3 regions of the Paenibacillus sp. CAA11 genome follow, and region 1 is predicted to be linked to each of the others. Evidence: predicted binding sites of a transcription regulator. Region 1 holds the regulator's gene; each other region holds the start of a gene.

Region 1 (7,108 bases):
GTCCCCATCAAGCCAGACCATGATGTCCTCACCATCGGCATTCTTGCCTTCCACTACCCAGCAAACCGTATCCCAGACCGATTTCGTTACCTCCGTCGTCTGAACCAGTCCTGCTTCCTTCTTGGCGCGCAAAATCGCTGCATCCTCCGCCTTCCAGGTGTCCTTCTGCACATAGATGTAATACTGATATACGCCGATAAATACCAGTATAACAGCCATTATAGCAACCAGAATCCACCTCGTCCTGTTCTTCATGCGCGTCACTTCCTTTCCCTGAAAAGGAGAGGAGCTTTCGGCCTCCTTAAACTTGCCTTATGGCTCTTTGCCTTAAGCTCCACTCCACCTAGCTATTCTTATCTTGCGAGCAGCCCTTCAAAAGCTAGCTGAGCCTCCCGCCGGATCCGTTCCTCATCCAGGGTCAAGCAGACGCCGTGCTTCACGATCTGTTTTCCGTCAATCCAGACATGGGCTACATCCTTCGGCCCCGCCGAATATACAGCATGAGAGATATAATCCGTTCTCGGCAGCAAATGCGCTTGATCCGTATCTAGTGCGATAAAGTCCGCCTTCATTCCGACCGCAAGCTTGCCTGTATTGTGTAAAAAGACAGACTTCGCACCGTACTCTGTGCCCATTTTGAGTGCTTCCAAGGCTGGAACCGCAGTAGGGTCACCGGATACACCTTTGTGAATCAGAGCCGCCAAGCGAATCTCTTCAAACATATCCAGATTATTATTGCTGGCTGCACCGTCCGTTCCCAAGGACACAGTAACCCCGGCTTTCAGCAGATCCGGTACACGGGCTACTCCACTCGCAAGCTTCAGATTACTGCCTGGATTATGAGACACAGCTACCCCGTGAGCTGCAAGAATCTCAATCTCTTGATCTTCCAGGTGAACTGCATGTGCAACAAGTGAAGGCCGGCTAAACATGCCAAGCTTCTCAAGATGTGCAACCGGACGAAGGCCATAATCCGCGACGTTCTGCTGAACCTCTGCAGCCGTCTCCGACATATGTGTATGCATCGGCAAATTCAAATCATGTGCGAGCTGCACAAATTTCTCAATATAATCCGGAGGACAGGTGTAAGGAGCATGCGGTGAAATCACCGTTGTAATTCTTCCATCAGCTTGTCCGTGCCAGTCTTTGGAGAAGCGAGCGGCCTCCTCCAGCTTCTGCTGCTGTACATCAGGCGGACACAGACCAATCACGCCGCGTGACAGCACGCCGCGGATTCCGCTTTCTGAAGTCACCTTAGCCACTTGGTCCATATGGTCATACATATCGAGAAAGGTCGTCGTACCTCCCTTGAGCATTTCCAATACAGAAAGCGAGGTTCCCCAATATACATCCTCGCTGGTAAACTTTGCTTCCATCGGCCACATCTTCTCCTGAAGCCATACCTGAAGCGCTAGATCATCACCATAACCCCGCAGCAGAGACATTGCTGCATGGCCATGTGTATTGATCAAGCCAGGCATGAACAGAAGATGCCGTCCGTCAAATACTTCAGTACCCTCCTGAACCTTTGGGCGCTGTTCTCCAATATAGGCTATCTGATCATCTTCGATCAGCATATAGCCATGGATTACAGGCTTCTCTGCCTGCATTACGGCAAAAGCTCCGTTCTCAATCAGCCACTTCCGACTCATTCGTCTGATTCTCCTTCCCGTTATCCAAATAATATGCCAAGCTGAGCAAATCTGTAGTGAAATCGGCGGCATGCACCCTAACTTCAGATGGAACCTTCAGAATGGACGGAGCAAAATTCAAGATCGCTTGAATTCCTGCACGAACCAACTGATCCGCAACACGCTGTGCTTCAAAATCAGGCACCGTAATAATGGCGATTCGTATGTTCTCTTTGATGACAGTCTCCTCAAGCTCCTCGATCGGCTGGATCATCAATGAATTGATCTTTGATCCCACCTTCGCAGGAGATGCATCAAAGACAGCGACAATCTTCATATTGTCGTTCAAATAAGTATTGTAGTTGGAGAGGGCCTGGCCTAAATTACCGGCCCCCACCAACGCCACGCTAATCTGCTGATCCAAATTCAGGATGTGCCGAATCTTCTCAATCAGATAGGTCACATCATAACCGATCCCCTTGCGCCCGAAATCACCAAAATAAGCTAGATCCTTACGGATTTGAGCCGGATTCAAATCCAGCTTCTGCCCAAGCTCCTGTGAAGATACTGTCGATACATCACGGCTGCTCAGTTCATTCAAGTAACGCAGGTAGACCGGAAGACGCCGAACTACGGCATCTGATATTTTCTCTGTTTTCATCTCTAGTGTTCCCCCTTATTTACGCCCCGTGTGCGTACTATTCGGCTGAGTCAAGCCAGTCCGAGATCCGGGAAACCATTTGGCTCATAGGCATATGTTCCATCTTGGGACCCGGCAAAGAATACAAGAAGTACTTGCCGTAATAAGATTCCAGTATACGTGTATCATAAACAATGACAATTCCTCGATCCTTAGAGGATCGTACCAGTCTACCGAACCCCTGCTTAAAACGAATCACTGCCTGGGGAACCGACAGCTTCATGAACGGGTTCTTCTTCTGCTGCTGCAGCCGCTCGCTCTTCGCCTCAACCAGCGGATGATTGGGCGGTTGAAAAGGGAGGCGGACGATAGCAAGACTGGTCAGAGCTTCCCCAGGAATATCGACCCCTTCCCAGAAGCTGCTCGTCCCCAGCAGAACCGAAGCTTCCTTGCTCTGGAATCTGCGGGTCAGCTTGGTACGGCTGCCGCTATCCACCCCCTGCCCAATGACAGAAATTCCATGGGCAGACAGTCTCTCCTTCAAAGGATCATAGACTTGACGAAGCATGCGGTAAGACGTAAACAGAACAAGCATCCGGCCCTGTGTGGCTATAGCGGAATCCGCAAGTGAGCCTGCTAAGGTCTGAATAAAATGCTCATCTCCTACACTTCCCTTTACGCTGGGAAAGTCCCGCGGAATGACAAGCAGCGCCTGCTCCCGGTACCGGAACGGCGAAGGAAGCATGCTTGTTATGAGCCGATCCTGCTCTGCCGCCTCCTGCAGTCCGAGCTGGTCGATCATATATTGGAACGACTTATCTACAGACAGTGTCGCCGAGGTCATCACAACACTCTTTTTCTTGTCAAAAAAATAGGCCTTCAGCTGTTCGCTCACTTCAATCGGCACGGCATACAGCTGGAGAGACTTGCTGCGATAATGACCGTTGCCTTCAAGCCAATACACCGTATCCTCGCTGTCCAGCTTCATGAAAAAGCGCAGTGTATCTCTTAGCGCTCCCAAGTCTTTGAACAAGCCCCCCAGGTCGGTCAGGAGACCTTCAGAGCCATAATCCTCTTGTTCATCCTTAATTTCAGACAGCATTCGCTCTCCCTTGCGGACAACCTCGCTGATGGAGATATGGATTTGATTCTCCAATACCTGCAGCTGATCCCAGTTCTTCGGCTTCTTCATCGGAAGGAGCCGCTGCACGAACTGCCCAGGCTCACCTGGCGCAGCATCACTGCGTTCAGGCATCAGCCCGAACAGAAGGTCACTCAAGCGGTCCCAGCTCTCCTTCACCTCAATTAGAGGAGGATACAAGGTGTCAATCACGCTGCTCCATTCAAGGGCCTTCTCCGTGCCTGTGCTTTGCAGCTGCATGCGCAGGTTCGGAAGCTGGCCTGTCCGGCTGTCCTTATAAAGGCGGGTCAGCGTGTGAATGATCGTGAAATATTTCATATGCAGTCCGAGATGCTTGCCAGCAACATCTTCAAGATGGTGGGCTTCATCGATCACGAGGCGTTCGTAGCTTGGAAGGAGCTGATGTCCGGCCTGGATATCGGTGAACAGCTTGGAATGGTTCGTAATGACGACATCCGACACTCCAGCTTCATGCTTGGCACGATGGTAGAAGCATTTGCGGAACCATGGGCATGAGCGCCCAAGACAGGAATCTGATTCACTGGCCACCGATTCCCAAAAGTCTCCGCCGCGGCCCAGATTCAGCTCTTCGTCATCACCGTTCTGTGTTTGGGTTAACCATACGATCATTTGCCCGGCCGTGATTGCTTCTTCCTTAGGATTGGCAAAATCCCGCCTATTGATCTTATGCTCGAATTTCCGCAGACACAAATAATGCTGACGCCCCTTGAAAACCGCAGCGCGGAAAGGGAATGGAACCGTTTCGGTCAGCAGCGGCAGATCCCGCTCCCGCAGCTGTTCTTGAAGGTTGATCGTATGCGTGCTGACCATGACCTTCTCACCGGTCTTCACAGCAGAATAAATCGCGGGAAGAAGGTAACCGAGCGATTTGCCGGTGCCCGTTCCCGCCTCCACCAGAAGATGCTTGTCTTCTTCAAAAGCCTTCATCACTTCATGAAGCATCAAATTCTGAGCGTCCCGCTCTTCGTAATTTGTCAGCTTCTCCCGCAGACGCTCTCTGACGAGCTCCAGAAAACCGTCAAAGGATACACCTTCCAGCGGGTTCTTCTCCTCATTCATCCGTGCGGGAAGAATATCCATCCAATCTTCAGCTTGGAGCGCAAACTGGCGGTAATACGTAAAGCCATCGCTGTCCGTAGTTTGCAGCGCCTCGCTTTCTCTTTGCTGCACTAACGCATCAAAAAACCAGCCCAAATCACTGTCCTCACCTGCAAATAAATCAGACAGCCTTTGAAGGGTAATCAGCGGCAGCGCTTCAAGCTCCTCCAAACACTTCAGGAAAATAAGTGCCGTTGCAAGCGCATCGCTGTCGGCCTGGTGCGGCCGATCATGCTCCAGACCAAACTCTGCACTTACGAGGCCTAGCTGATAGGACGTAAGGGATGGAAAGCAGATTTTCAGAAAATCCATGGTGTCGAGTATGCGTCCGGTAAAGGGGAGATACCCTGACTGATCGAGCGCATTTTGTAAAAAGTTAAAATCAAATGCTACGTTATGCCCAACCAATACAACATCGTCCAGCATGGGCACAACTTCCATCATCACCTCTTCGATTCCTGGCGCCTGGGCGACGTCCTCGTCGGTAATTCCAGTAAGTCCGGTAATGAAGGGCGGGATGGGCATCCCCGGGTTGACGTAAGAACCGTAAACCTGGGTTACCTGTAAGTCATGATCTATGATGGCAAGCCCCACTTGTATAATTTTATCAGAGGACTGGTTACCCGTCGTTTCAAAATCGAGTACGGCATATTTCATTGTTATTCAGAATCCCTTTCGTTCCAGTCTGTCTTTAAGCATAACAAAAAAATGGCCGTTTGAAAATTGAAGCCAAAAAAAGCAATGCGTTCCTGACGCTCACGGGGCGCCAGGAACGCATCACAGATGGTTCGCCTGTTAAATCAAGGAGGCAAGCTCGCTCTCAAACCGGTAGATCCCCTGATCTGTAAGGCACGCTTCCAGATTGTGCAGTGGCTCGGGAAGCGAAGGATCCAGGCGATACGCCGTCATAAACATAGCCTTCGCCAGATCGGTACGGCCTCCCATAGCTTCTATACAGCCTAGTGCATTACAGCAGATAGATCGGATCCGCTTGTTTGGGGTGGTCTGAAGCACTTCTTCAAAGTGCCCGGCAGCCTCAAGAAATTCGGCTAGATTCAATAAGGACATGGCCAGATACAGACGGGCCAGTACACTGGAGGGATAACGCTGCACGGCTTCTTCGAACTGCTTAACCGCGTCTGTGAACATCTGGAGCTGATAATAGCCCTGCCCTTTAACAAAGGCAGTGCTATCCAATTCCGCGGCTTGAAGATCGGAAGCAGCTTCTTCAGGTTTCCACTTCTGCTGAATCTCCCCCATTTTTTCTTCCAGGGTAAGCCATTCCTCAATGATCCCGTCACTCATATGCTTCAGCAGCCGCCACTTCCGGCTCAGCTCCTGCTTTTGATGACCTTCTGCAGCCGGATAATTTAAGGCGATTTCATCAAGTATTTCGTTCATTTCGGCAAATACATGCTGAAACATCATCTCCACCTCACCTAAACGAAAATGAAATCAGTGCAAAGCATAGGTTCATTTTTTGTTTAGGAGGGGGTTTTCATTCTCGGCTCCAGTTATTGCATAACGTGCAGCCAGGCCCTGTCTGGTAAGTCAAATAACTTTAAAAATTAACGAACTGTCGCGTGTATTTCCTGATGGCTTTTCTCTACGGGCTGATTCCGATCATCCACATAAACCACGGTTGGTTTATAGCCCTTTATCTCTTCAGATGACATTTGAGCATAAGATATAATAATGACTACATCCCCAGGCTGCACCAGTCTGGCTGCGGCACCGTTCAGGCAAATCACTCCGCTTCCCCGAGGGCCTGGAATTACGTAGGTTTCCAAGCGGGCGCCATTGTTATTGTTGACGATCTGCACTTTTTCATTTTCCAGCAAATCGGCGGATTCCATTAAATCTTCGTCTATGGTAATGCTGCCAACATAATTTAAATTCGCTTCAGTTACGGTCGCCCGGTGAATCTTGGACTTCATCATTGTTCTATACATGAACAGGCACCTCATTAGAATGTAATAATATATTATCAATTAACCGCGTTCCCCCGAATTTCACAGCAAGTGCCAGCAAGATGGGCTGTGTGAGTTCTTGAATTGCTGTGTTCTCTGCCAGTGGCTCCAGCGAAGGGAAGGATACAATTTCAATATAATCGATCTCGGCCAGCGGTTGGGCTGCAATCAAATCGTGCATACGTCTGCGGATTTCACGGGGTGTTATGGATTCCCCCGAATCGTACCACTTGCGGGCTTCAAATAGCGATCTCGAGAGGACCAGCGCTTCTTCCCGCTGCTCGGCTGTAAGATACACATTCCGTGAGCTGAGCGCAAGTCCGTCAGCTTCTCTTACGATCGGACATGGGACAAGCTCCACATCCATATTGAGGTCCCTAACCATTTGGCTTAGCACGGCCAGCTGCTGCGCATCCTTAAGGCCGAAGTACGCCCTGTCGGGAGAAGCGAGATGAAGCAGCTTGGAAACCACGGTCGTCACCCCATCAAAATGTCCCGGTCTAGCAGCCCCACATAAGCCAGTGGTCAGCTCAGCAACCTGAACTTTAGTCTTCGTTGGCGTAGGATACATATCCTGAGTTCCCGGAGCAAAAATAATATCCACGCC
Region 2 (7,108 bases), 620 kb from region 1:
AGGGGGATTTCGATCATCCGGAATCACTGGACAAGGCTTTTGCCGGGATTGATCGGCTACTGATTATTTCCGCAGACGGGGACAATGAGACCCGAATCCGTCAGCATACGAATGCTGTGGAAGCCGCTGCTAGAGCCAAAGTAGGCTTTATCGCTTACACAAGTTTAGGCAATGCCCAGGAAAGCAAGATGTTCCTGGCTCCACCGCACCAGGCTGCAGAGAAAGCGATTCTGCAAACGGGTATTCCCTATTCATTCTTGCGAAATAACTGGTACTTGGAGAATGAGGGCGCAAGCATTCAGGGCGTTCTAGCAGGAGCTCCGTGGGTAACGTCTGCAGGGTCCGGCAAGGTTGGCTGGGCATTGCAGCAGGATTATGCAGAAGCAGCTGCCGCTGTTTTGACGGGGGTAGGCCATGAGAATACGATTTACGAATTGTCCGGTAAGCTGTTGACACAGGAAGAGCTGGCGGGAGCTCTTGCCAAGGTTCTAAATAAGGAAGTTTCCGTGCAGCAGGTGGATGATGCTGTTTACGCAGATATCATGAAAAAGGCAGGGGTACCGGAGTTCCTTCTCCCTATGCTTGTGGAGATTCAAAAGGGTATTCGGGAAGGAGCGCTTGAAATCGAAAGCAATGATTTCGAGAAGCTGCTCGGACGTCCAGCCACACCCGTACATGAGGCGCTTGGTCAGCTTGTAACTCAGTTGTCATAATGCAGTAATGAAGCCGGCTTTCCTTGAAATGAAGGGAAGTCGGCTTTTTATTATAATCCTTTATGTTAACTATTTGGTGAATATGATATAGTTAATAGGGAAATTTTTTCTATATTTAGTGTTGGTGAAAGTCATACATATCATAATTAATTTTATAACGTTACGAACTATAAGAAGGAGTACTACATGGCCCAATATGTCTATAAGCAAATCATTGACGATCTGAAGAAGAAGATTTTTGCTGGACAATTTGCGGATATGAGATTGCCGGATGAGCGCAGCCTCAGTGAAACTTATCAAGTGAGCCGCAGTTCGGTAAAGCGGGCCCTGACAAAGATGGAGAGCGATGGAATTATCTTTAAGAAGCAGGGTTCAGGCACCTTTATTAATCCGCTGTATATTAAGAATGAATCCATCTTCAACTATGAGGGCACGAATTTAGGCGTAACAGACAATTTTCAAATGCATGGGAAAAAGCCGAAGGTCAAAGTTCTCACCTTTGAGGTGATTCCCCCTACAGAAGAATTGCAGCGGGATTTATTCCTGCAGCCCCATGATTTTGTATATAAAATCATACGATTGCGATTGTTCGATGACGAGCCTTTTATGATCGAGACAGGTTATATCCCCATTAAGATCGTGCAGAACTTGAATCAATCCATCATTGAAGGATCAATCTTTAATTATTTGGAGGACTCGCATAATCTTGCAGTAACCAAATCCTTTCTATCTATTTTTGCAGAGCCTTCTGAGGCTCAGGACCAGGAACTGCTTCACTTAAGTGAGCATGAGCCGGTGGGCGTTATGGAAGGCATATTTTTCTTGGACAACGGTACTCCCTTTGAATTTTCACACATGCGGTTTCATTACAAATATATGAAATTTAATACGTTTGTTTCTGTTCATTAAGGGCTGAATTTCAATTCAGCTCTTTTTTTGTGCGCAAATTTGAATCTGAGCTTAGAAACAGTGAAACGACATTTTGTTACAGATTTTTTAACAGATAGGCTATTTTTAGACGAATTTCGCGCATCTTTCAAAGTATGTTCATAATTTCACAAAATTGGACCGTATCATTTGTAAAAAAGGTTGAATTTCGCGGCCGCGGCGTTATTATAAAGGTGTCGACACAAAGATTGGAAAAAAATACACAGGAAAATATTTAAGGGGTGGATGAAATGGGAACACCAGCGGTGCAAGTGGATTACTCATCTCAAACTTACTTAGACAAACTTGATGCTTATTGGCGTGCAACTAACTACATTTCTGTAGGACAGCTTTATCTCAAAGACAATCCGTTGTTAAGAGAGCCTTTGAAGGAATCAGACGTTAAGGTCAAACCGATTGGTCACTGGGGAACCATCCCGGGCCAGAACTTTATCTATGCACATCTTAATCGTGTAATTAACAAATATGATCTTAATATGTTCTATGTTGAAGGTCCGGGTCACGGTGGCCAGGTTATGGTCTCCAACTCTTATCTGGACGGAAGCTACACAGAAATCTATCCGGAAATCACACAGGATATTCAAGGGATGAAGAAGCTGTTCAAGCAGTTCTCTTTCCCGGGAGGAATTGCTTCCCACGCGGCTCCGGAGACACCAGGCTCCATTCATGAAGGCGGCGAGTTAGGATATTCCCTGTCCCATGGTGTTGGTGCTATTCTGGATAATCCGGATTTAATATCCGCTGTGATTGTTGGGGATGGTGAGGCCGAAACCGGACCGCTGGCTGCTTCATGGTTCTCTAACCGGTTTATTAATCCAATCACAGATGGTGCGGTACTGCCTATCCTTCACTTGAATGGATTTAAGATCAGCAACCCTACAATCCTGTCTCGTCAGACGAATGAGGAATTAACTGCGTACTTTAGAGGGATGGGTTGGGAGCCTTTCTTCGTGGAAGGTGACGATCCGAAGCTTATGCATCCTGCTATGGCAGAAGTACTTGATGCGATTATCGAGAAGATTTCCTCGATCCAGAAGTATGCTCGTGAAAATAACGACTCCTCCCGCCCTGCTTGGCCGATGCTGGTCTTCCGCACACCTAAAGGCTGGACCGGTCCGAAGGAATGGGACCAAGTGCCAAATGAAGGCTCTTTCCGTGCCCATCAGGTGCCAATCCCGGTTGATCAAAAGCATATGGAGCATGCACCAGCTTTGCTGGAATGGCTGAACAGCTATAAGCCTGAAGAGTGCTTCGATGAGAATGGCCGCCTTAAGCCTGAAATTGCTGAAATTCTGCCGAAGGGCAATAAACGGATGGGCAAGAACCCGGTTACCAATGCGGGGAACCTGGTTAAGGATTTGCGTTTACCCGATTTCCGCGAATATGCTCTAGACAATTCTGCACCAGGTCAGGTCGTGGCTCAGGACATGTCCGTCTTAGGCAAATACGTAAGAGATGTAGTTCGTTTGAATGAGAATCAGCGCAATTTCAGAATATTTGGACCTGATGAGACGATGTCCAACCGCCTAGCGCCTGTCTTTGAAGTGACCAGACGGCAGTGGGTAGAGCATATTAAGGAGCCTAATGATGAATTCCTGGCTTCTTATGGCCGCGTTATTGATTCCCAGCTGTCCGAGCATCAGGCGGAGGGGTTATTGGAGGGCTACGTATTAACCGGACGTCATGGTTTCTTTGCCAGTTATGAAGCCTTCTTGCGTGTCGTGGATTCGATGATTACTCAGCACTTTAAATGGCTGCGCAAAGCAACAGACCAAGGTTGGCGTGCCGATATTCCGTCCCTAAACGTTGTTGCGACTTCAACCGTGTTCCAGCAGGACCATAATGGATATACCCACCAAGATCCAGGGCTGCTCGGGCATTTAGCTGATAAGAAGCCTGAATTTATCCGTGAGTATTTGCCTGCTGATGCTAACTCCTTGCTGGCCGTCTTTGATACGGTGCTGAATGATCGTCAGAAGATTAACTTGATTGTTTCCTCCAAGCATCCGCGTCCGCAATGGTTTAGCGCTGAGGAAGCGAAAGAGCTAGTAGATAAAGGGCTTAAGGTCATTGACTGGGCAAGCACGGATTGTGGAGCAGAACCGGATGTAGTATTTGCTTCCGCAGGTACTGAGCCAACGATGGAGAGCTTAGCCGCGATTTCAATCCTTCACGAAAAGCTGCCTGATCTGAAGATTCGGTATATCAACATCGTCGACTTATTAAAGCTGAGAAGTCAAAAGCTGGATCCGCGCGGATTAACTGACGAGGAGTTTGATAAATTTTTCACAAAAGATAAGCCTGTAATTTTTGCTTTCCATGGCTATGAAGGATTGATTCGGGATTTGTTCTTCGACCGTCATAATCATAACCTTCATGTACATGGTTACCGTGAGAACGGTGATATCACCACCCCATTTGATATGCGCGTGCTGAATCAGATGGACCGTTATGATCTGGTGAAAGAGGCGGTATTGAGTCTGCCGAATGCTGAGAAGTACAAGGCAATCACCGACGAAATGGATACGATGGTTCAGAAGCACCATGCATACATCCGTGAAGAAGGATTTGATTTGCCAGAGGTAGAGAACTGGCAGTGGAAGGAATTGAAATAAGCAGTATAAATGGTGCCTCTTCCTGCTTAGCCTAAGGGCTGGTAGGAAGAGGCGCTTTTTTTATATTGGCGTTAGAAATTATAGTTGAAATAATAGCAGAAATCTTACCTTTTTATCCTATGTAGCTAAGGGAAGCTCCGCTAAAATAATATAATGACAGATTGTGCCTTGAGTCATAGATTCGGCTATTCCATCATCTTCAGGTAAAGTATAATAGCTTGTGTATTTGAAAGCGTTTTATTTACTAAATGAAATAGGGTGGCCGCGAAAATGTTCAAATCAAATTTGTTCCGGAAGATCGTTCTCCTCATCATTGTCATGCTGATCCCGATCATTGCGCTTTATTTCTATGCTAATCGCACAAGCTCAGAGGTATTGAGGCAAGAACTGAATCAGTCTAATATGAACCAGCTTGTATTCTTTCAGGATCAGCTGAGCACAAGGTTTGATACTTTGGCTTCCTGGACCAATTTATTGACCCACGATCCGGATATTAAGAGTTTTCAAGACATCTATTTGCAAGATAAGCAGTTGAATTTGGACAGCATTAATCTAATCAAGCGAATCCAGGACAAAATTAGTTTACAGCAGAGCTCATCGAATTGGAAAAGCAAACTGTATATCTATTCGCCTTCTTTAAGCAGAGTGGTCACTGAAAGAGATGCCGGCTACTACAGGAAAGAAGATATCGCGGTGAAGCATGGATGGCAGGTACAACCATATCAGAATGGAGAGGAGACAAGCTATCTGTTCTCCTGGTCTGCGACAGCGCCATTCTTGACTGCAGCACAGTCTGAAAATGCCAATACGATCATTAAAGTTGAGTTCGATAGCAGCAACATTCAAGATATGCTGGACGGATTTAAAACGGGAGGACACCGAGATCCCTTCTATTACAATGCCAGCCTAGGAGTCATTTTCAATCGGACGGCAGACCGCCCCTTTATCCAGAAGTTGATCAGGCAGCTGCAAGACAAGCCCATGCCAGAGGTAGAGAACCGGACGGTGAGGTTAAGAGATCAGAATTATACGGTCAACATTGTTAAGTCGCAAACTACCGGGTGGTATATGGTGGATTACCTTCCGCTCTCGGAAATTATGAAGCCGATCGGTGACTCCAACCGACTATTCTATTACTCAATAGGTGCACTCCTGCTCATGAGCTTCCTTGCTGCATATCTGCTGTATTCTCAAGTACAGGTGCCGCTAAAGCAGCTAATCTATGGTTTTCAGAGGCTAAAGGCAGGGGATTACAACTTTAGAATAAATGTTAAAGGCAACAACGAGTTCAGCTTCCTATCCCTTCGGTTTAATTCTATGGTTGAGCAGATACAGGAGCTGTTCGAGCGAGTGTATCTGGAGCAAATTCACGTTAAGGAAGCCCGGTTAAAACAGCTCCAATCTCAAATTAATCCGCATTTCTTCTATAACTGCTTCTCTTTCATTACAAGTATGGCCAAGCTCAGAAAGCATGAAGCCGTAGTAGCTATGTCCAACAGCCTGTCCAGGTATTACCGCTATACAACAAGGCAAGAGAGGGATCTGGTACCGCTGGAGGAAGAGCTGGATTTCGTAAAATATTATATGGAGATCCAAACGATGCGGATGAACCGATTGGTTTATGACATTGATTTACCGGACAAATGCAGGAGAATGGAGCTTCCGCCGCTTCTTATACAGCCTCTGGTTGAGAATGCGGTGCTGCATGGGATCGAGCCGCAAGCGGATAAAGGCGTGATCAGGATTTTCGTATCTTTGGAGCATCAGAGAATGAAAGTGGTGGTAGAGGATAATGGAAAAGGGATGACAGGTGAAGAACTTTTGCAGCTTGAGAACCGGCTCAGCAGTCCTTTGGATGAAACGATGGGCTGCGGATTATGGAATGTGCAGCAGAGGCTGCGCTTACGGTTTGGCGAGACCGCTCAGTTATCTTTTAGAAAGTCGGAGCTGGGCGGTCTTGGTGCCATGCTGACATGGGATATTGACGAGAAACTGTAACAGATCTATGGGGGAATTCATATGTTTTCAATTTTGTTGGTGGATGACGAATCGTATGTGACGGAGAGTTTGAAGCAAACGATAGATTGGACAAGCCTTGAAATTTCATCCGTGTATCAAGCCTCATCCGCGCTTGAAGCGATTGATCTGCTAGAGGCTAAAGATATTCATATCGTGGTTACAGACATTCGAATGCCTGAAATGACAGGCCTGGAGCTCATTGAGGTTATCGCTGGAAGATGGCCGGATATGAGGTCGCTTCTACTGACCGGCTATTCGGATTTTCAGTATGCACACAAGGCAATTCAGCTGCAGGCCCATGATTATATATTGAAGCCGGTTGAAGATGAGGAATTTATAAAGAGTGTGTCTGGAGCCGTGCTGTCTATCAAATCAGAACGAGAGGAAATCGAGAAATATCATCAGCTGCTGTATAGCCGAAGATCGGACTTGGAAATTCTGCACTCCAATTTCATGCATGATTTGTTGCTGGGGGAGCAGCTGAATCCTTCCAAGATCCGTGAGAATTTGGTGAAATATGAGATCAATTTGGAGGCTAACGCGTCTGCTGTGCTTGTTCTTGTGCAGATGGGCAAATCGTTTGCGGCGATGGATTCTCATTCGGTGAAACTGATGGAGTATGCGATCGGGAACATGGCTGCTGAAATATTTCATCCCACATATCGTGTATGGAGTGCTAAGGCCCCGCATGATTGTCTTGTACTTATTTTACAGAGGAACTCATATGAAGTGGATGATTCGCAGATGAAATCTCTATATCCAACAGGGGGGAGGGAAACCTTAGAGCAACATGCTGCACAGTTTCAAAGCAGT
Region 3 (7,108 bases), 1.9 Mb from region 1:
CAGGAATCCTAGGAGCAGCAGTTCTTGTCGGATATCCCATCTGCCGATAGGGACTTAGGTGAAGGGTAGACTTGAGGGGATGGAAATATGAATCATAGACAAAAGCCGCGCAATGCGCGGCTTCTTGATCTCTTCTGGTATGATTTACAATACTGCAAAGAGGCTACTGAACTTCATGCTTTTGGACTCTTACCGGCGAATTATTTTTTAGCCTTGCTTAAAGCATCACTCACAGCATCAATGACGCCTTTGCTGGATCCGGAAGCACCAGATACCACATCTATGCCTTGAGTGCCCTGCTTCTCGATAATTTCGGGAATGCTATTGTCAACGGCGGCTTGGATCATAGATTCCGTCTCTTTGTGTTCAAGCACCTTGATACTGTTAATCTTCTCGTCTTTGATTTCAACCGATACCTTAATCTTGTGCTTCAATCCGTCCCCGGTACCTTCATAAGTCCCATCTTTATATTGACCGGAGGAGCCTCCGCAGGCTGCCAGTAAAGCTATCGATGCAGCGGCTACTGCTGCCAGTGTCCATTTTGCGATTTTGTTCATGGTGATCTCTCCTATTGCCTATTTAATGGTTTTGACTGCCTCATCAGCAGCAATCCGTCCAAATGTAATGATATCGGCCAAGGCATTACCGCCCAATCGGTTGCCGCCATGTACGCCGCCCGTCACTTCGCCCGCTGCAAAAAATCCCGGAATGACGGCATTTGATTCATTAAGAACCTGAGTTTTAGTGTTGATGGTCACGCCGCCCATCGTGTGGTGAATGCCTGGTGTTACTTCAATGGCGTAATATTTCCCAGTGTCCAGCTTAATCTTCATATCAGCCCGCTGGAAGTCCGCGTCATTCCCTGATGCGGCATATTGGCTGTAATTTTTAACGGTGTCTGTCAGCGCCGTAGGGTCTACGCCGATTTGACCTGCTAGATCACGGATGGAGCTGGCTTCCTTCACTAAGTCCATGCCAAAGTACTCCTCGGTAGCCGCCAAGCTTTTGCGCAATTCATCATTAAAAATCAGGTAAGCCACCTTATCTGTCTGCTTTAGAATGCCTTGGGAGACCACGTCGCGTGTTAGAAGTTCATTGATGAATCGCTTGCCCTCCTTGTTGACCAAAATAGCCCCGTCCCCGCGCACGCCTTCTGTAATCAGAACGCCTTGATTAGGAATGGTGGTCGGATGAATTTGGATTTGTTCCATATCTATTAATTTGGCACCGGCTTCCTTTGCCATTAGCATGCCGTCGCCGGTAGCTCCAGGCTGGTTCGTGGTAGAGAATCCTTTCAGCTCTGGCTTATACTCTGTAACCATATCGAGATTGGCTCCGAATCCTCCAGCCGTCAGAATCACAGCTTTGGCTTTGATGGTATATTCTTTGCCTTGTTTGTCTGTTACAGTTACTCCTGTTACGGTGCCGTCTTCCTTTTTATTGATCGCTGTCACTGTGTTTTGCAGTCTGACATCAATCTTGTATTCTTCCAGCTTTTTCTTCAAAGCAACGACGATAAAGTTGCCAGCAGGCTCTCCACCTGCAGGGCGGTGAATCCGATCCACACTCGCTCCACCTGCTCGGCCAACCTCAGCCAATTCGGCTCCATTCTCTTTCAGGAACTCAATCGAATCTGCTGCGTTCTCCGTCAGGGTGCGGACAAGCTCTGGATTGTTGAGATTATGACCACCCTTCATGGTGTCCTGGTAATGCAGCTCCGGGCTGTCCTTAATGCCAAGCGCCTTCTGGTAAGGCGTGCCTGCTGCATTTAGTCCGCCCTCAGCCCGGACGGTATTACCGCCCAGCATCGGCATCTTCTCTAGCAGGATCACTTTGGCACCCTGATTATGCGCTTCGATGGCTGCGGTCATGCCCGCGCCGCCTCCGCCAATAATGACAATGTCTGTGGTTTCTTCGCCCTTCCCGCAGCCCGGCAGCACCAGCACGGTGATCAGGGATAGGATCGTCAGCCACAATGTCGCTTTACCTGATTTACTAAATCTGTTCATGTCGAATCTCCCTTGTGCATATTTTCACAATTATCATAGCGCGATTTAGATACCCAAGGAATGTTATGTAACTAATGAAATCATTTCGTAATTAAAGTAACCAAGGCGGACAGAACAGCACAAAAAGGGCACTAGCCTGCAGCGATAGTGTCCTTGTATCTACGATTGTAAGGCGTGCCTCACTTTATGGGCAGGCTAATCGAACATTCGAATACCCAGGTCAGTTACGGCGTACATATAGACCGGGCGCCCCACCGATCCATAACGGATTTCCATAGACAGAGCACCGATTTCGGTTAAATAATTTAAATATTTGCGAACAGAGATTCGTGATACTGGAGCCGCGGCGGCAATATCTTCTGTCGATAGTTCCGCTGGACTCGATGAGCGGAGAATCTCCCAGATGGTACGCAGTGTCGCTTCTGTCAATCCTTTTGGCAGTGTTCCATCCAGGAGGGGCTGATTCGATGCCGCCTCTTCGACTCCACCACTTCGCTTGCGCATGATTTGATCCAGCTCCTCTTGGGATAGATGCCGCTGTTTGATCATGCGATGGTGCTGGCGGTAGGATGTCAGGGCAGTATCCAGACGCTTGAATTCAAACGGCTTGATTAAGTAATCGATCGCACCAAGCTGAAGCGCTTTGCGGATGCTGCCGTTATCACTGGCTGCGGAGATGACAATTACGTCCACTGGATTCTCCTGTCCTCGTAGTGAGGATAGGAGCTGAAGCCCGTTCGTATGCTGCATATAAATATCAAGCAGCAGTAAATCGGCAGGCGTATCGCTTAGCATGACTTTGGCTTCTTCGCCGGAAGCAGCATGGCCTACACATTCGAACCCTTCAACCATGTCTAGATAATTTTCATTTAGCCTCGCGACCATGGGGTCATCTTCTACAATGAGCACTTTTATAGTCATCTACCCATCACCTTCACTTTTCAAGCTGTATGGTACTTCAAATTCGAATACAGCTCCCGTCTCTCCGGCAGCTTGATTCAGTTCGCCGGGAACCAGCCTCACATAACCGCCCAGCTTAGCGGCGCTTCGGGCTGCCAGGTAAAGTCCGATGCCGCGATCCTTGCCTTTGGTGGAGAAGCCTTGGCTGAAGATGCTGCTCTGCTGATCAGGGGCTATCCCCGGGCCATTGTCCTTTACCAGCCCATATAGCTGCCCGTCCTCCATGATCAAGGCCAGCCGAATTTCCTTATGAGGCTGTGCAGGCGTGGACAGCAGGGCGTCCAGCGCATTATCCAGCAGATTGCCGATTACTGTAATCAGCTCATGCATCAATTCTGGATCGCCGCATTCGGGCACATAACTGTCATCCTCTACCACAAGGTGAATGCCAGTCTCCCTTGATCGGCTTAATTTGCCGAGCAGGAATCCGGCCATGACCGGGTCCTTAATCTTCCTGGCCACCGAACCCAGCTCGCTTTGGTAGCGATCAACAGTTCCGGCGAGGTACTGCTGCAGATCCTCATATCGCTGCATATGCGTCATGCCCATGATGACATGCAGCTTGTTCATGAACTCGTGCGCTTGTGCACGCAGCGCCTCCGCATAAAGTGAAATGCCCGACAATCGCTCAGCGAGCCGCACAATCTCGGTTTTGTCCCGGAAGGTGGCAATGGCGCCGACGACCTCCTGTCCTGAATGAATCGGCATACAGTTGACGAGCAGGGTGGTTCCTCTCAGATCGATTTCTTCATCCCAAATGACATTGTTCGTGAGGGCCCGTTCAAGCCGCAGCTCGGGCCACAGCTCTGTAACGGGCTGCTTCAAGGGTTCCCTCGAATGAAAGCTGCTGGGTATCTCCAGAAAGCGTTCTGCTTCGCGGTTGATTAGTGTGACCTTAGCATCCTGGTTGATGGCAATAATACCTTCCCTGGTGGATTGCAGCATGGCGCTTCTTTCCTGTAGCAGCATGGAGATTTCATGGGGTTCCAGGCCGAACATCAGCTGTTTGATCTTACGCGCAAGCAGTATGGCGCCAGCGATGCCGAGCAGACCGCCAGAGGCTAGAATGCCCGCGATCAGCCAGGAATTTTGCTGTATCGTATGCTGCATCCGCTCTCTGGATAGTCCAACTACAACAGCACCAACTTGAACCCCTTTGGAGGAGAAGACAGGGACGAAAGCCCGGTAAGATTGACCCAGGGGGCCCTGTCCTGGTGACACGCTCTCCTTGCCCTGCATGACAAGGTCCGTTCCGCCCCCCTCAAAGGGCCTGCCAATCAATTCCTTCATGGGGTGGGAATAGCGAATGCCCTCCATATCAAGGATCACGACAAACATAATGTCATTCCGGCGGGTAATTCGAGAGGTATAGCTTTGAATTTCTCGGCTTTCTCCCCGCTGCAGCCCTTCGGAGATATGCGGGACGGTGGCCAGTGTTCTCGCAATGGCCAGCGCCTTGTCCTCCATGCTCTGCCGGGTTTGCGGAATGATCTTGTAGCTGAATATGGCAAATAGGGCCAGCAGCATAATTAGTAAGACTGCACCCACCATGAGCGTAATGGTTGTCTGCAGACCCCATGTTCGTTTTGTGATTCGCATGCTTTGGTCCACCCCTGATCTGTATAAAAACACGGTCAGACACATCTAGCATGTGTCACTCCTGTTTATCTTAATGAAGGTGATTTCTCTGCGACAAGGGCATACGTCACTGTTTTTATTAATTCAAATTTTCGTTCAAGGAGGCGATAGGGCAAAGAAAGTCTTCATTTCTCGCTAGTCTCCTTAAGCTTCTATTCGTAGTAGAGGTCACGGCCTAATACGGTCTTATAACGCTCATTCTTTAGTTCATTCTATATAGGTGGGGTTGTTGTACAATAGGAGCTAAACAATAGCAAAATATAGGAGATTACAAATATGCATTATGATTGCTTGATTGTGGATGATGAGATCGTTTTGGCAGAGACGACCTGTGAGTATTTGAATATGTTCGAGGTTCGGTCTGCTTATGTGACCAGTGCGGAGGCGTGTGAGCAGTTCTTGCAGGAGCATAAGACTTCCTTGATTCTACTGGATATTAATTTGGGCCAGACCTCTGGGTTTGAGCTGTGTAAAAAGTTAAGGCAAACCACCGATATCCCGATCCTGTTCATCAGTGCCCGCTCCAGCGATGATGATGTGCTGATCGCACTGAATATCGGCGGGGATGACTATATCCAGAAGCCCTACACCCTGGTGGTGCTGCTGGCTAAAGTGAAGGCAGTGCTTAAGCGGTATGGCAGCCAGAGCACTGCGAGCACGGACAGGCTGGAGTTTGGCCATGTTCAAATTGACTGCGCCTTGTCCCGTGTGAAGGTAAATGAGAAAGAGATCAAATTCAAATCGCAAGAGTACAAATTGCTATGTTATTTGGTTCAGCACAAGAACAGGGTCATTCCGAAGGAAGAGCTATTCGCCAAGGTATGGGAGGACTCGTTTACCGGAGATGGAACGCTGAATGTTCATATTCGCCACTTAAGAGAGAAGATTGAAGTGAATCCGAACAAACCGCAATATATCAAGACCGTATGGGGCATAGGCTATGTGCTGGAGGACGAGTCCAAGTGAGATACAAGGGATTTCTTTGGGCTATGCTGCTGGTATTCCTTGCGGGTCTTGCTTTATCTGTACAGATCATTCTAAGAGAGGTAGACACCGATGTGGATATGGTCTCGGCCAATCAGATTCTGAAGACGGTAGAAAGCCACTGGGACCAGATCGGGGAGGGCGATTACAGCGGGACGACCCAGGAGTTTGTCGTATTGGATGAGCAGGGGAAGGTGCTTCATCAGTCTGCAGAAGGACTTCCTGCGAATGTGAATGATGCGGTCAGACACCGGAATGTGCTGCTCAAAGTCACCGTGGATGGAGCGCCCGCTGGACAGATCATTCTTTATGATGATTACAAGTCCAGCATGCAGGAGAGCAAGTATCAGCTCGCCCTGATTATAGCCGTCACATTTACCGCACTGGCGCTGCTCGGTGGACTTCTCATTTATTTTATTAACCGTACCATGATGAAGCCATTTAAGGAATTACAGGGCTTTGCTTTGAACATCGCTCAGGGCAATCTCGACATTCCTCTGAAGATGGATGCGAATAATCCATTTGGCGCGTTCACCGAGAGCTTTGACATCATGCGAGAGGAGCTGGCGGCAGCGCGCCAAAGCGAGTATGAAGCTAACCGCAGCAAGAAGGAGCTTGTGGCCACTTTAAGCCATGATGTTAAGACGCCTGTCGCTTCTATTAAGGCGCTAAGCGAATTAATGCTGGCTCGTGCTGCCGATGAGAAGCTGGTGAAGCAGCTGGGGATGATTCATGCCAAGGCAGAGCAGATTAACTCGCTGGTGACAGATATGTTCCATGCGACACTTGAGGAACTGCAGGAGCTGAAGGTGAATGTATCCGAGGACTATAGCCATGTTCTCAAGCAGATGTTCACCAATGTGAATTATGATGATCAGATTACCTGGGACCCGGTTCCAGACTGCATGATTCGCATAGATGCTTTGCGCCTGCAGCAGGTCATTGATAACTGTATAAGCAATGCTTACAAATATGCCGGTACTGCCATTCGAGTATCTTTTACGCTGATACCTATTTATTTGGTGGTAGACATCATGGATTACGGACAAGGCGTGAGCCGGGAGGAGCTGCTGCTGTTGTTCAACAAATTCTACCGGGGCCATAATGCAGAGGGTCATGCCGGGGCGGGGTTGGGTCTCTTCATCTCCAAGTATCTCATGCAGAACATGGAAGGGGACATGGAGTGCCACAACCGGGACGATGGCTTCACCGTTACGCTCTACATCAAGCTTGCTTAGAATTAAGAATTGGTTAAGAAGTCGGCAAAGATCGGATAAGAATTGATTTTGTATGATGTGACTGTACTCATCCATATCAATTCATAAAGGAATGATCCATTATGCAAAGTACAATACTCCGAACGGAAAAGCTGTGCAAAACGTTCTCGTCGGGCGGCTTGCAGCAGCATGTTTTGAAAAACCTGGACATCCATCTCTATGAAGGGGACTTTACGATTATCATGGGCAGCTCCGGTTCAGGTAAATCGACACTGCTCTATGCGCTGTCGGGAATGGACA

What was found. Region 1 encodes Rex, which represses fermentation and respiration genes when NADH is low (regulators of the CRP and FNR family bind a similar motif). Its sites were predicted from a motif close to TTGTGAAATATTTCACAA; they were not measured.
Region 2: a site for Rex is predicted at 1,757-1,774, ahead of DCC85_RS15680 (phosphoketolase family protein). Genes of this name have one in related genera too.
Region 3: a site for Rex is predicted at 2,022-2,039, ahead of DCC85_RS21685 (flavocytochrome c). Genes of this name have one in related genera too.

Annotation. Positions count from the first base shown of each region.
Region 1 is NZ_CP028922.1:2,727,993-2,735,100, forward strand. Features, by position in the region: gene DCC85_RS12590 (cell wall elongation regulator TseB-like domain-containing protein) at 1-255, opposite strand, end outside; gene DCC85_RS12595 (amidohydrolase) at 354-1,652, opposite strand; gene DCC85_RS12600 (redox-sensing transcriptional repressor Rex) at 1,630-2,292, opposite strand; gene dinG (ATP-dependent DNA helicase DinG) at 2,330-5,188, opposite strand; gene DCC85_RS12610 (tetratricopeptide repeat protein) at 5,327-5,959, opposite strand; gene panD (aspartate 1-decarboxylase) at 6,100-6,483, opposite strand; gene panC (pantoate--beta-alanine ligase) at 6,476-7,108, opposite strand, start outside.
Region 2 is NZ_CP028922.1:3,352,890-3,359,997, reverse strand. Features, by position in the region: gene DCC85_RS15690 (SDR family oxidoreductase) at 1-713, shown strand, start outside; gene DCC85_RS15685 (GntR family transcriptional regulator) at 900-1,622, shown strand; gene DCC85_RS15680 (phosphoketolase family protein) at 1,892-4,276, shown strand; gene DCC85_RS15675 (sensor histidine kinase) at 4,547-6,274, shown strand; gene DCC85_RS15670 (response regulator transcription factor) at 6,296-7,108, shown strand, end outside.
Region 3 is NZ_CP028922.1:4,649,008-4,656,115, reverse strand. Features, by position in the region: gene DCC85_RS21690 (FMN-binding protein) at 201-557, opposite strand; gene DCC85_RS21685 (flavocytochrome c) at 576-2,009, opposite strand; gene DCC85_RS21680 (response regulator) at 2,205-2,930, opposite strand; gene dcuS (DcuS/MalK family sensor histidine kinase) at 2,931-4,568, opposite strand; gene DCC85_RS21670 (response regulator transcription factor) at 4,884-5,573, shown strand; gene DCC85_RS21665 (HAMP domain-containing sensor histidine kinase) at 5,570-6,829, shown strand; gene DCC85_RS21660 (ABC transporter ATP-binding protein) at 6,931-7,108, shown strand, end outside.